Regions from separate parts of the Corynebacterium jeddahense genome, predicted to be linked through region 1. Evidence: riboswitches for the same ligand, from Rfam matches in the RefSeq annotation. Region 1 holds a riboswitch; the other holds the start of a gene.

Region 1 (7,283 bases):
ATCAGCATGTTCTCCTCTCAGCATTTGCACCTCAGCAATCCCATCCCTACATCTAGTCCTGACCCACATTGCGGGCACCACATATAGTGTTTAGCACGAATAATCTCACAAATCTACGACACGCCGAAGTACAGACTACGTCATACCGAACCTGGAGTGCTCTAGGTTTTTAGGTCCAGGTGACTTGAGTGCTGTCCATTGATGCCCTGCCTGTGGGTGGGGAGAATGGATGAATGGTGAAGAAATTCAGCAAGCATACTCCCGAGCAGATTGTTCGTAAGCTCGATAGGGCGCGGGAATTGAAGGAATCGGGATCAACTACAGCTCAGATCCTGACCACGTTGGGGATTAGCGAAGCCACGTTGAACAGGTGGCAGGCTACCTATGGGGCGATGACCAAGAGCGAGGCGAAAGAGCTCCAGCGCCTGCGCGAGGAAAACACGCGCCTCAAACGCCTCCTAGGTCAGGCAGAGCTGGAAAAGGCTGCGTGGAAAGAATTGTCGGAGGGAAACTTCTAAGCCCAGCTCGCCGCCATGATGCCGTCTGGCATCTGGTCGGGCTGGGCTACTCCCAAAGACTTGCCTGCCAGATTGTTGGGCTCTCTCGCAGTGCTTACCGGCGCGCTAGGACCCGCGAGAACAAGCCGGATAAGTACGCGGACCTACGGGCGTGGATGCACGACTTCGTTAAGGATCATCGCCGGTGGGGACACCGGCGCGCCTGGAGAAACGCCCTCGCCGAAGGGTACGGGATATGCCGCGAGACTTTCCGCAGGATCTGGCGTGAAGAGGGCTTGCGTGTCTTGCCTAGGAAGAAGCTCAAGCGTCTAGCTGCCGATACCCATCGTGATGTTCCTGCCGGCCAGTACCCGAACAACGTGTGGGCGTTGGACTTCCAGTTCGATTCAACCTGGCACGGCAAGACAATCAAAATCTGTAACATTATCGATGAATACACCCGCGAACACCTCGCCTTCACGGTCGACAAGAACATTAACGCGGTCTCGGTGACCGAACTCCTTGACGTGGCTTGTCTGGAGCACGGCGGGCGCCCGCGGGTGATCCGGATGGATAACGGGCCCGAGTTCATCGCTCATGCGCTCCAGGAGTGGGCAGCCGAGGGTGAGACAATCCAGGCATTCATCCCACCAGGCCAGCCCTGGCATAACGGGTTCGTTGAGTCTTTCCATAACCGGATGAGAGACGAACTCTTGGAGGACAACAGTATCGAGAATCTCGAGCATGCCCGCCTACTCGTGGCCCAATGGTCATCACGTTACAATAACTTCCATCCGCATTCCTCACTCGGCTACCTCAGCCCACGGAAATACGCGGAACAATGGAAACAAGAAAACACGGTCAACACTTAAACCGAGTGGGCCTAATTCTTAGGCCACTCCAAACCCAAGACTCAAAGGGGATACTTATGGTGCTGTCAGACTCGACGTACTACGGTAGAGATCACAAGTGAGACCCGGAAACTAAAGAATGAATGAGGGCGCCTGGTGACCGCATCAAAGCAATTTCAAGTTCCTCCAGAGATTCACGTGGAAAGCGTTCGCGCTTTTGTGAGCGAGTGGGCAGAGATCACCAATCCTGAAAAGATCGAGCTCGTCTCAGCAGCGGATGACGCCAGGCTGCTCGAAGAGGCCATCGCCGCCGGCGAAATGCTGCGCGCAGGCAAAGGTCGCTACTACTCACGGTCACACCCGAAAGACACCGCCCGCACCGAAGAGCGCACCTTTGTCGCCACGGCTGACGAGGCGGATCGCGGGCGCTACAACAACTGGCGCCACTCAAGCGAGGTCAAACCGCTGCTGACGAGCCGCATGCGCGGCGCTTCGGCGGGTAAAACCATGTACGTGGTGCCGTACCTGATGGCCCCTCCCGGCACCCCGCTTGCGAACTTCGCGCTCGGAGTTGAGCTCACCGACGACCGCAACGTGGTGCTGCAGATGATCCGCATGGCCCGCGTCGGAATTGAGCACTTCGACGGTGTCAGCGACCAGGACTTCTTCGTGCGCGGTGTGCACGTCACCGGTGACCTGACCGCGCTGCAGCAGGGCACCGACGCCGACGAGCGGATGTTTGTGACCGTCGCAGACGAGCGCACCATTTTGCACTTCGGCTCCGCGTACGGCGGCAACGCGCTGCTTGGTAAAATCGCCCACGGTCTGCGCCAGGCGTCCTACGACGGTTACGCCTCAGGGAAGTTCCTCGCGGAGCAGTTCCTGCTGCTTGGGATCCACGACCGTGAAACCGGCGTCACCACGCACGTGTGCGGCGGCTTCCCGAGCGCGTCAGGGAAAACCAACCTCGCGATGACGCTGCCGCCAAACGGACTCGGCGACCGCTACCGCGTTGATTTTTACGGCGACGACATCGCCTGGATGTGGGTTGACGACGAAGGGAAACTCCGTGCCATCAACCCCGAAAACGGTGCCTTCGGTGTCGCAAAAGACACCAACGAGGGTTCCAACCCCACCGCGATGGCGGCAATCGCTGAGGGATCGGGCACGATCTTCACCAACACCGCCTACAACGAAGTCACCGGCGAGGTGTGGTGGGAGGGTCTCACCCCCGAACCCCCGGCCGACCCGGCAGGGTGGCTCGACTGGACCGGCGCGAAAATCACCGACCGCACCGCCGAGCAGCAAAACGAACCGTGGGCGCACCCGAACAGCCGCTTCACGATTCCGCTGGAGCGCATCCCGAACCTCGCCGAAGACGTCTCCAAACCCGAGGGCGTGGTCGTTGACGCGATTATCTTCGGTGGCCGCACCCGCGATCGTGAACCGCTGATCCGCGCAATCGACAACCTTGTTGATGGCGTCTACGACGGGCTGACACTCGGCGCCGAGGCGACTTTCGCAGCGGACGGGCTTGACGGGCAGCTGCGTTACGACCCGATGTCGATGCGTCCGTTCTTCTCGTACTCCGAGGGTCGCTACGCCGAACACTGGCTTAAAGTGCTCGGGCAGCTGAAAGAGATGCCGATGTTTGCCCACGTCAACTGGTTCCAGCGCGAACCCGAAACCGGTCGTTACCTGTGGCCGGGCTTCCGCGAGAACCTGCGCGCGCTGAACTGGCTCACACAGTACCGCGACGGCAAAGTCAAGGGACGCAAAACCCCGATCGGCGTGCTCCCGCTTGTTGAAGAGCTCGACTTTACCGGTCTCGAAATCGACGCGGCGGATCTCGACAAACTGCTGCGGGTTGACGTTGAACGCTGGCTGCAGGAAACCGATCACCGCGCTGAGCACCTGCGCGAGCTGCCCGATATGCCGCGCGAAATCTGGGACGCACACGAGGCGCTTGTCGAGGCGTTGCGGGCCGAGGCGGCAACTGACGCAGGGGGCGCAGACAGCTAGCGCCTGCGCCACCGCGCGGCCGCGGCGACACAAAACTGCCACACAACAAACGAGGGGGAAACCGAAACGTGTTCGGTTTCCCCCTCGCCTTTGGGTTACGCGCCCGCGAAAACTAATCGCGGCTGGTTTTTTCGATCAGCTCAGCGAAGCGGTCAATGTATTTCTGCAGGAACTCAACGGTTGACTCGCGGGTGATCTTATCCCCGTCACCGAAAAGCTCAGGCGACTGCGACAGGAACACCTCGGGCTGGCCAAGCGTTGGCATGTCGAAGTAGGAAAGCGCAAGGCGCAGGTTCTTCTGCGACGAGTACCCGCCCATGCGTCCAACAGAGTGGCTCACAATTCCCGCCGGGAGTCCCTTCCACGCAACGTCGGCGTTGGGTTTCGACCCAATATCCACCGCGTTTTTCAGGCACGCCGGGATGGTGCGGTTGTTCTCCGGGGTCACAAACAGCACCCCGTCAGAGGCCTTAATCGTCTCGCGGAACTCCGTGTACTCCGCCGGCACCGGCTTGTCGGTGACCTCTGGGTCGTCGTAGTCGAAATCGTACAGCGGCAGGTCGCGGATCTCCACGATCTTCGCCTCGTACCCCTCAGGGAACATCGGAATCAGGTTGTGCGCAATCTTACGGGCAAAGGAGCCACGACGCAGGCTCCCAACAATCACACTCACGCGCTTCGTCATACGTTTCACTCTCTTTTCTCTATTTCAACTGTGGATCATGCACCGCGATCCGCGCCCTCATACGCCACAGACTCGCGCGGCGCGAGCTGCCGGTCGCTGCCCCAAGCCGAGCAGAACCGGCACTCGCTCACGAGGTCAAGCCTATGTTAACAATTCCGCCATTGCGAACCTCATGAGTAACCGAAGCTCCGAGCACCAAGCGCGGCCTGGTGCTCCCGGAACTTGCGGGGATCCAAGCCACTGGCTTTCAACTCTTTCGCGCGCTCCGGGTAACCAAACACCGACGGCAGTTCGCCCTGCGCAAGTTTCGCCCGGCTCTCCACCCGGACCTGCGAGTTGGGGTGGACGAAGCCGTGCGGTTCGTACTCGAAAAGCGCCCAGCACCACGCAAACGCCTCGCCCTTCGTGAGCCCGGCCCAGCGCCCCTCGGTGATCAGCGAATCAGCGTCGGGCATCGCGTACGCCTGCTCAACCCGCGCGCTCCCCTCTTCACGGAGGGTCTCAGCGGTGATCCGCTCTTCTTCTTCGCCGGCGCGAACAGCGTCAGCTGCCGCGGCCTCGATCAGTGCGGCGAAGTCGTCAAGTGACAGCGTGGCGCCGTTGTCACCGCCAGCGAATGCAACCGGCGGGTGCTCGCGCAAGATCTTCAGCAGCGACGCTCTCACGCGGTTCCCGAAACGAGTGCCGGGTTTGACCCCAGAGTAACCAAGCCCGATCCGGCTCCACCAGTCTTGGTCGGTCTCAAATGAAAAATGATGTGCAGACACGGAGCTCACGCCCCTTTCTTGGGGCAAGCGCCCCATCGAATCTTGCTCCATGAGATTTCATGAAGCCCGTTCTTCCCCTGGGACACCCGGGAATCGATGGATTCGGGTTGTCGCGTAACCGGCCAGGTACCTACGGTTACGACTCTTGAACGTGGAAGTGATCGTAGCACACAAAACGATCCGCTGTCACGGGTCGCCTTGGTCGCCTTGGTCGCCTTGATGAGGGCTACATCGCGTCGATGAGATCCCGAACGGCCTGCGAGATGCTCGTGCTGTGGGAGTGTGCGTAGTGTTCGAGTTTCGCGCGGCGCGCAGCATCGAGCCGCACAGTCACCGGGCGCACATCGGTTCCGACGCTGACGGGTCGACCGGGGCGTGACGGGCCGAGGTGGTCGCCGGTGTATCCCGCTTCGGATTCGTCCTCTGCCGCCCAGCGCTCAATTTGCTCATCGGTGAACTCAACCCCGTTTACATCGGTGTACGTGCTCATGACGCTACCTCCTTGCTCCAAGGCCTACCTCGATCAGAACTTTCTTTGTGGCAGGCATTGCGTGATAGATGAACCAACCATCCGGTTCGTCTTCCACTGCGACATATTCCAGGAGTCGGCCTGCGCCGTCGGCGCCCACACCATTTATTTATGTAAGACATAATTAATCTAAGGCGTAAACGGGCCTGTGTCTAGCGGTCGAGCCAGTGCCTTGTGGCGAGCACAAGCGCTGCAACACCGCGCTGCAGCGTCGGATCGATGACGGGTGCGTAGTGCGGTGAGTGGTTCGACGGCACATCGGTGTGGACCGTTCCCGCCGCCTCCGCCGCGGCGTACTCCGCGGCGTCGTGACCGCCGAGCATCCAGTACACAAGCGGCACCCCCGCGGCTGTGGCGAGCACTCCGACGTCTTCGCTTCCGGAGAGCGCGCCGGGTGCGAAAAACGCGTCCTCCCCGAAGGCGTCAACAAAGACCGCGTTCAGTTCCTCCGTGATCTCCGGGTCGTTATAGGTGACCGGGAAACGGTCACCGAACTCAATCTTCGGTGGCCTTGGAGCGTTTGACGCCGCGGCCTCGGCCTCGATGACGCGCTGGATTCCCGCAACCAGGCGCTCGCGCACGGTCTCGCTGAAGCTGCGGACGCTCAGCCCGAGCGAGGCGGACTCCGGGATGATGTTGTTTTTGCTCCCGGCCTCGATCCGCCCGACAGTCACAACCGCGGTGTCACGCGGGCTGATCTCCCGCGACACCACGGTTTGTAAACGCATCACCGTGGCCGCCGCCATCACCACCGGGTCGATCGTTGTCTCCGGTTCCGAGCCGTGACCGCCGCTGCCCGAGGCAGAGGTGGAGTCGATCTGGCGGTCGGCCACCCGGTTCGCCAAGACGGTCGAGAACCAGCCCGGGTATGTGCCACCAGAGGATTTTGAGGCGAGCCTGGATTCGGTACGCCCCGCCGATTACAGCGACGTCGGCCAAGCCCACGCCCTAACCAAGGCCTATCCGGACACGCTGCGCTACTCGGAGGCCACCGACTGGCTCGTCTATTACGACGGTGTCTGGTACGAATCCGCACCCGCAGCCCAAGCCGTCGCCCAGGAGCTCACCGAACGCCAACTGGCCGAGGCCCACGAGCTGCTCGAAGACGCCAAAGACCAGCTCGCCGCCACGGGGGCTGCCATGTTGTTGGCGTCGATGTCGAAGGCGAAAGCCCAGGCCATGTTCAACGCCGCCCAACAGGAGGCGTTCGCCGCGTTCGAGGACGCGAAAACCTATGCGGCCTACGCGCTCAAACGCCGAGAATCACGCGGGATCACCAACTGCCTGAAAGAAGCCCGCCCCATGCTGCTGACCACCCCTGAGCAGCTCGATGCCGACCCGTATCTGCTCAACACCCCATCAGGCACCTACGATCTGCGCCACGGGACCATGTCGCGCCACGACCATGATCCGGCGGATCTGGTGACCAAGCAGACCAGCCTCGACCCGGGCACCGACGGCGCGCACCTGTGGCAGGAAGCCCTCGAGGTGTTCTTCCAAGGCGATGCCGAGCTCATCGCCTACGTGCAGCGCATCGTCGGCCTTGCTGCAATCGGGCAAGTCTTCGTCGAAGCCCTCGTCATCGCTTACGGAGATGGTCGCAACGGCAAATCGACGTTCTGGAACACCATCGCCAGAGTCTTAGGCACGTATGCAGGCAACATGAGTGCTGATGTGCTCACGATCGGTGGGATGCGCAACGTCAAACCGGAGCTGGCTGAGGCCAAAGGCAAACGCCTCATCATCTCCGCCGAGTCCGAAGAAGGCGTGCGCATGTCCACCTCCGTGGTCAAGCAGCTGGCTTCCACCGATCAGATCTACGCGGAGAAGAAGTACAAGGCACCGTTTGCTTTCACCCCCTCGCACACCTTGATTCTCTACACGAACCATCTGCCCAGGGTGGGTGCGATGGATGCGGGCATCTGGCGCAGG
Region 2 (7,283 bases), 1.2 Mb from region 1:
GCGGATCTGGCCATGAACCGCGGCAACGTGCCCCGCGGCACCACCGTCGGCGGCGTCGCCATCGGCGGCATGGCACCCGAGGAGGCCGAGCGCAGCCTCGAACAGGAGCTTGGCGGGGTGGCCGCGAAGCCGGTGACCGTCCGCGCCGCCTCGCAGGAGGCGACGGTGGTGCCGGAACAAGCCGGGCTGGGCATCGATTGGCCCGCAACCGTCGCCGCCGCAGGCGTGCAGTCCGCCAACCCGGTTACGCGTCTGACCGGCCTGTTTCGCACACACGAGGTGGACGCGGTGACCGTGGTCGACGACGCCGCCCTGAACCCCCAGCTGGACAGGCTGGTCAAGGAGCTGCACGTCGAACCTGTCGACGGCGCCATCAACGTCGAGGCCGGCCAGGGCAAGGTCACCGACCCAAAGCTGGGCCAGGACGTCCCGCGCCCGATGCTTCGTGATGAGCTGACGACAAGCTGGCTCAACCCCCAGGGCGTGACGGTGCAGCCAGAGGAAGTCCAGCCGGCGGTGAATAACTCAGTGATCCAGGCGGCGATGTCCGGCCCGGTGAAGTCCGCGCTCGCCGGGCCGCTCACGCTGGGGGCAAGGACGCGGTCCAGGCGACGATCCCGCAGGACCGTCTCGGTGAGGTTGTGCAGTTCCCCAACGTGGAGGGCCGCATCGACCCGGTCGTGAACACTGACGCCGCCCGCACCATCTTCGGCGAGCAGCTCGCAGGCACGGAAACGGAGATGCAAAACGCCCGCGTCCTCGCAGGCGGCGGGGTCGAACCCTCCGTTGACGGTTCGGTGGTGGACTGGGACGTCACGCTCCGAGACTTCGACGCCAGGCTGCTTGCCGATCAACCCCGCGACTGGGAGGCCGCGTACAAGGCGGTGCCGGCCGACTTCACCACTGAGGCCGCGAATAACGCCACGTTCGACCAGGTCGTTGGCTCGTTCACCACCGGCGGGTATTCGGGTGCGTCCGGCACGAACATCGCGCTGGTCGCCTCCACTGTCAACGGGGCCATCGTGAACCCGGGCGAGACCTTCTCCCTAAACGGCTACACCGGCCCCCGCGGCACCGCCCAGGGCTACGTGAACTCCGGGATCATCTTGAACGGGCGCGCCGACAACGCCGTCGGCGGCGGCATTTCCCAGTTCGCCACCACCTTGTACAACGCCGCCTACTTCGCCGGCATGACCGACGTGGCGCACACCCCGCACTCCTACTACATCTCCCGCTACCCGGCCGGGCGCGAGGCCACCGTCTACGAAGGCGCGATTGACCTGCAGTTCCGCAACGACAGCCTGCACCCCGTGCGCATCGCCACCAGCGTCGGCGGGGGAGAAGTGACCGTCTCCCTCATGGGTGTGAAAACGGTGAACGTCGAATCCGTCAACGGCGGCCGCTGGGCCTACACCTCCCCGTCCCCGGTGTCGGTGTCCGGCGCCAGTTGCGTGCCCTCCGGTGGCGCGCAGGGCTTCACCACCTCCGACACCCGCTACATCTACGACCTCGCCGGCAACCTCCTCGACAGCGAAACCCAGACCACGGTCTACGACCCGCAGCCGATTGTGAATTGCGGGTAGCTCCGACCGTGTCGGCGCGGCCGATAAGGTACCCACCATGGACATGGATACCTGGGAGCCGGTACTCGGAGCCGGCCCGCTGCTGGGAATCGCGGCAGCGGCGATTGCGCTCATTTTGTTCCTGGTGATGCGGCTGAAGCTGCACGCGTTTGTGGCGCTGATCATCGCGTCGATCTTCACAGCGCTCGCCGCAGGCATCCCGATCGACGGCGTGATGCCGACGCTGATGAAGGGCTTCTCCTCCACACTGGGCAACATCGCGCTGCTCGTCGGCCTGGGCGCGATGATCGGCCGCCTCGTCGAAGCGTCCGGAGGAGCGCAGTCGCTTGCCGACGCCCTCGTGAAACGCTTCGGCGAAGACAAGGCTCCGTTCGCTCTCGGGTTGGCGTCGCTGATCATGGGCTTCCCCATCTTCTTCGACGCGGGCCTGATTGTGATGCTGCCCGTGATCTTCGCGGTGGCGCGGCGCCTCGACGGCCCGATCCTGGCCTACGGCATCCCGGCTGCGGGTGCGTTCTCGGTGATGCACGTGTTCGTGCCGCCGCACCCGGGCCCGGTCGCCGCCTCGGACTTCTACGGCGCGGACATGGGCCTGGTGCTGCTGTTCGGCCTGTTGGTGGCGCTGCCGACCTGGTACGTCTCCGGCTACCACTGGGGCAAGTACGTGGGCAAGAAGTACCCGAACCGCGTGGCCGACACCCTGCTGAGCGACCAGCAGCAGCTGACCCACAAGGCGGCGGGGCCGGGCACCGTGATCGCGGTGATGCTCATCCCGATGCTGCTCATCTTCGGCAACACGGGTGTCAACGCGTTGTCTACCTCGGGGCGCATCGATGGCGGCGCTACCTGGGCCCGCACCCTGACCTTCCTCGGCCAGACGCCGATCGCGCTGCTAGTGACGGTGCTGGTGGCCATGGTGGCGGTCGGCTTCAACCTGGGTGTGCCGCGCGAGGAGGTGCAGGCGCGCATGGAGTCGGCGCTCGGCCCGGTGTGCTCCGTCATCTTGATCACCGGCGCGGGCGGCATGTTCGGCGGGGTGCTGCGGACCTCCGGCATCGGCGACGCACTGGCGGATTCGATGTCGAACCTCGGCATCCCCGTCCTGCTCGCGGCCTGGCTGATCGCCGCGGCGCTGCGTATCGCCCAGGGCTCGGCAACCGTCGCGCTGACCACTGCGGCGGCGCTCATGGTGCCGGCGGTGGAGGCCGGCGCCTACTCCGGCGTCCAGCTGGCGCTGATCGTGCTGGCGACGGCGGCCGGTTCCGTGATCGCTTCCCACGTCAACGACTCCGGCTTCTGGCTCGTCGGCCGCCTCATGGGCCTCGACGTGGCCACCACGCTGAAGACGTGGACCGTGAACCAGACCCTCATTGCCGTGATCGGCCTGCTGCTGACGTCGGTGTTCTACGGAATCACTCTCGCGTTCTAGCGCGTTACACCAGCCAATCCACTTCCGGGGGTGTGTGCTCGCCCACGTCGCGCGTGAGTCCCCACAACGTCAGCTCCGCGTACAGCGGGTCCCGCGGCATGAGCATGTGCAGGGGCGCGTACCCGCCGTAGAAGCGCGCCGAATCCACGTTGGCCACGTCCGCGCCTCCCACAGATTCGAGCTCGGATGCAGAGTTCGGGGTGACCACCGTGTCCGCCGGCGAATACAGCGAGGTGTACACCACGCGCGGGTCGGTGTCCGGCACCTTTGCAAAGTCCCGAAGCCACGCCGACCCCACCAGCTGCTGCGCCGCACCCGGCGCCACCAAAGAAGTCAGCCGGGGCAGCCGGGACGCCACCTTGCCCAGGTCGCCGGCCCACCCGCGGAAATCGGTGCCGTGAAAGTTGCCGCCCATCGCCACCACGCGCCGGACCTTCCCGGCGCCGCCGCGGGCGATGAACAGCTTCGTCATCAGCGCACCCTGTGAGTGCGCCACGATGTCCACCTGCTTTGCGCCCGTCGCCTTAAGTACGCGCTCAACGTTGTTCGCGACGTCGCCCACGATGGCGTTTAAGTCCCCCACGCCGAAGAACCCGGGCGCGATCATGTCCCCGTAGTCGTATCCCCACACCCAGAACCCGTGGTCTTTCAGGTGCTGGGCGTTGTGGCGGAACGCCGCCGCCCGCGAATTGATTCCGTGGACGTACATCACCGGTGTTGCGTGCTTGGCGCCAAACGACGGGTCGTTGAACGGCAGACGCGGCCGGTTCTCGCGGCCCTGCAGCGCGCCGTAGCCTGCGGCCAGTCCCATGAGTGCGCGAGTGAGCTGCATGGAGGAAGAGTGTATCCAAGCTTGCGCTAGACAAAGCTGTCTACTACTGTGCCCGATGGATCAAGAAATTGACGGCTACGTCTCCCGGCGATCGTCGATTAGCAACCGCGCAAGATCGCGCACGGTGCTTCCGGGAGAAGATCCGCCGGCGCGGCAACCGCCCGCCGGAAGTGCGATTGCTCTGAGGAGAAACCCCCATGTCCCGGGTTGAAACAGCCCCGTCCATCGGCCACCGCGAGTGCGACTTGGTGGCGCGCGGCCACAAACCCCACTGGATCCCGGCGCTCAAGGCCGCGAACGGGCCGGAGGAGCTGTGGTTGGAGATCCTGTCCGTGCAGGTCGACGGCACGCAGCTTGTCATTGAGACCGCCCGCGGCACGTTCACCCGCTACAACCACGACCCCGCGGGCGCCGCCCAAGCCGTCGACTTCAACCGCGAGTGGGGCGTGCTGCGCGGTCCGGAGGTGACCGGCGAGGACGGTCATACCAGGCGAAGCGTCCACCTGGTGTCGATGTCGCCGATCGGCCCCTGCGAGGTGTCCGTTGCGTGAGCTTGCCGTCCAAGACTGGGTGCCCGCCACCAAGTACCGTCGCTTCGGCACCTGTCTCACCGTGAACATGTCCTTCTACCAGTTCACGTTCAGGCTGCGCACGAGCAGGGGAGTGGATGTGTTGTGGCGGCGCATGGGGCAGGTGTTCGAGATCTCGTCGGCGCTCAACGCGTTCCGCAGCTGCGGAAAGATCTACCCGCTGCCTCATCTGCGCAGCGCCTGCCGGTTCGTCGACCTGGAACAATGTACCCACTTCGCCCGCGGGCACCACCTACCGAAGCGCCGCCTCATGGCTCTTGAATCGTCGGAACCCATTCACTGGGAACCTATCGAGATCGTGGAACACACCGGCATCCGGCTGGTCTTTGTGGAAATCAACACCATGATCATGCGGGAGGTCTTCCACCACGATCCCCAGGCCCTGTCCCGCGCGGTGGCCTACGCGCCGAGGTACACCATGCTCGTGACCGGAGGGGCGCGCCCCAAGTACCTGTCGGCCACGGGTCTCCCCGGTATCCCGTGCACGACCCCCGCGTAAGCCCCATCTAGGAGAGCCGGCGACGAGAATCGAACTCGCACTCTCAGCTTGGGAAGCTGATGTTCTACCACTAAACTACGCCGGCACTGCCACACCTGAAATGCAGCAGAGGTAAGAGTAGCACCGCCCCCGCCCAGCCCAAAAAGCGCCCAACTACACTGGCCGGCGTGCTGCTTTCTGATCGTGATATCCGTGAGTCCGTCGATAAGCAAAGGCTCCTCATTGAGCCTTTCGACGCAGGGCTGATTCAACCGAGCTCGATCGACGTGCGCCTGGACAGCCTGTTCCGGGTGTTCAATAACCAGCGCTACACGCACATCGATCCGAAGCTGGAGCAGCCCGACCTGACCACGCTCGTCGAGGTGCCCGAGGGCGAGCCGTTCGTGCTGCACCCCGGCGAGTTTGTCCTGGGTGCGACGCTGGAGCGCTTCACGCTTCCCGACGACCTCGCCGGCCGCCTCGAAGGCAAATCCTCCCTCGGCCGCCTCGGTCTGCTCACGCACTCGACCGCCGGCTTCATCGACCCGGGCTTCACCGGCCACATCACGCTGGAGCTTTCCAACGTGGCCAACCTGCCGATCACGCTGTGGCCGGGCATGAAGGTCGGCCAGCTCGCGCTGTTCGCCATGACCTCGCCGGCCGAGATCCCCTACGGATCGTCCGCGCTCGGCTCCAAGTACCAGGGCCAGCGCGGGCCGACGCCGTCGAAGGCGTACCTCAACTTCCAGTAGGTGTTCGGCGTTTGAGTTTGGGGGGTGCGGCTGCGGTTATAGGAGCTGCTGCAGCTGCGGTGCGAGGCCCGCGGCGGAAACGAGCAGGCTGAGCACGGACAGTACGATCGCCACGATGGCCAGCGTGTTCTTCCCCTGAGGCGCGGCGGGCTCCTTCACGACGGTCGTCCGCTCCACCGTCGTCCTCTCAACCGTCGTTTTCTGCGGCGTAGCCTCTGGTTTGGCTTCGGGTTTTGCCTCGGGTTTTGCGCAGTCCCTCAGCGCTTGCACCTGGGCGTCGGCCATGGCGACCTCTGTCTTATCCAGCTCGGTGAGGGGAATGTAGCGCTGCTCGTCGTTGCTCCAAACCCCTTTTCTTCGCGCTTCTTCCCGAGCCTCTTCGATGATCGGCAGATAGGTTTCTGCCTCGAGTGAGGTCCAGGAAGTCTTGCTGTAGAAGCGCTCATAAAGGTCCTCCATCGGGTTCCCGGCACCATCCGGGATATCGATGAAACAAACCTCACCGCGTTTGCGCAGCTTAATATCTTCCGGGCCGAAACCAAGCTCTGAAAGTTTCGGTTTGGGCGCAGGCTTCGGCTCCTGCCGGCCGAACGTCTCCGACGTGCTCGTCGGGGTGGGCTCCGGTGATCCACTGAACGTCACTTCCTGGGCGGCGGCCGGAGCTGCGCCCACCAGGAGCGCAGTGGACACGAAGCCGGCAATAAACTTCTTCATCTGGGGTCTTTCTCGGGTCGGAAAACGATGACTAGAAGCAAGGTACCTCCTGACAGCGCCCGCTTGCCTCAAGATGCAGCTACCAAGATCGAGCTACCTGCACAAAAATCGGCGGGAAGCTCGATTTGTCTGACGGCCCACCTCCACCTCGGAGCAGCCTGCTTATCGACGACCTCCGGTCCCACCGCACCACCACCCACTAATGAAACTGGTTGCCAATAATGAAGGGGCATTGACCGGCGGAAATCCGTGGTCACTCGGCGAAACTCCTTGTTCGCAACCCAACCGTAAGTACCGTTGAGCTGTACTTATACCTGGCGAGAGGAGCGACCCATGTCCAACAACACCTGCGGCTGCGGCAACCACGACAAGCCGGTCAACCCCGCGAACGCTGAAGTGCGTGAGGAAATCAAGATCGTTCCGGCCGAAGGTTCCGTCGATAAGGTAGTTGCTCCGGCAAACGGCGAGGCCTGCGGCTGCGGCCATGAGGCGGGCCAGTGCTCGTGCGGCCACCAGACCTGCGACTGCCCTCCCGGCGAGTGCAAGTGCGAGGGCCACAACCACGGCCACGACCACGGCGAAGGCAGGCACGACGACGAGATCGGCCGCGACAACGTCAACGCTGACACCGACGGCGCCGTGACCACTGTCGAAACCGCAGAGACCCACCGCCCCGGCACCGACTGGAACGGCGGCAACCTGGGTGCGACCACGGGCGAAGCCACTGAGTCCGGCGCCGGTGAGGCTGAGAAGGGGAACTTGAATTAGACGGAAACGTCGATAAGCGAAGGGCCCTTACTTACCGCAGTTTGAGAAGCTCACGTCCTTCCGTCGTGAGCTGGTAGGCGAGGGGCCTCTTAGTTGCGGCGGCGAGAAGGCCTTCGCGTTCCAGCTCTTCCGCGACA

What was found. Region 1 has a riboswitch for S-adenosylmethionine ahead of CJEDD_RS05405 (hypothetical protein). Riboswitches for the same ligand answer to the same signal wherever they lie in the genome.
Region 2: linked by a shared signal. The riboswitch ahead of CJEDD_RS11115 (hypothetical protein) and the one ahead of CJEDD_RS05405 (hypothetical protein) in region 1 are both predicted to bind S-adenosylmethionine.

What each region holds. Positions count from the first base shown of each region.
Region 1 covers NZ_CP063194.1:1,087,794-1,095,076, forward strand. Annotated here, with positions in the region: gene nrdI (class Ib ribonucleoside-diphosphate reductase assembly flavoprotein NrdI) at 1-2, opposite strand, end outside; gene CJEDD_RS05385 (transposase) at 234-518, shown strand; gene CJEDD_RS05390 (IS3 family transposase) at 488-1,369, shown strand; gene CJEDD_RS05395 (phosphoenolpyruvate carboxykinase (GTP)) at 1,505-3,370, shown strand; gene CJEDD_RS05400 (NADPH-dependent FMN reductase) at 3,483-4,055, opposite strand; gene CJEDD_RS05405 (hypothetical protein) at 4,226-4,831, opposite strand; SAM riboswitch class IV at 4,856-4,973, opposite strand; gene CJEDD_RS05410 (hypothetical protein) at 5,049-5,312, opposite strand; gene CJEDD_RS05415 (peptidase dimerization domain-containing protein) at 5,504-6,184, opposite strand; gene CJEDD_RS05420 (DNA primase family protein) at 6,159-7,283, shown strand, end outside.
Region 2 covers NZ_CP063194.1:2,301,774-2,309,056, reverse strand. Annotated here, with positions in the region: partial or broken gene CJEDD_RS12390 (VanW family protein) at 13-1,583, shown strand; gene CJEDD_RS11125 (GntP family permease) at 1,627-3,012, shown strand; gene CJEDD_RS11120 (esterase/lipase family protein) at 3,017-3,844, opposite strand; SAM riboswitch class IV at 3,903-4,023, shown strand; gene CJEDD_RS11115 (hypothetical protein) at 4,042-4,395, shown strand; gene CJEDD_RS11110 (hypothetical protein) at 4,388-4,933, shown strand; tRNA gene CJEDD_RS11105 (tRNA-Gly) at 4,948-5,018, opposite strand; gene dcd (dCTP deaminase) at 5,101-5,664, shown strand; gene CJEDD_RS11095 (hypothetical protein) at 5,701-6,378, opposite strand; gene CJEDD_RS11090 (hypothetical protein) at 6,712-7,146, shown strand; gene CJEDD_RS11085 (Fic family protein) at 7,178-7,283, opposite strand, start outside.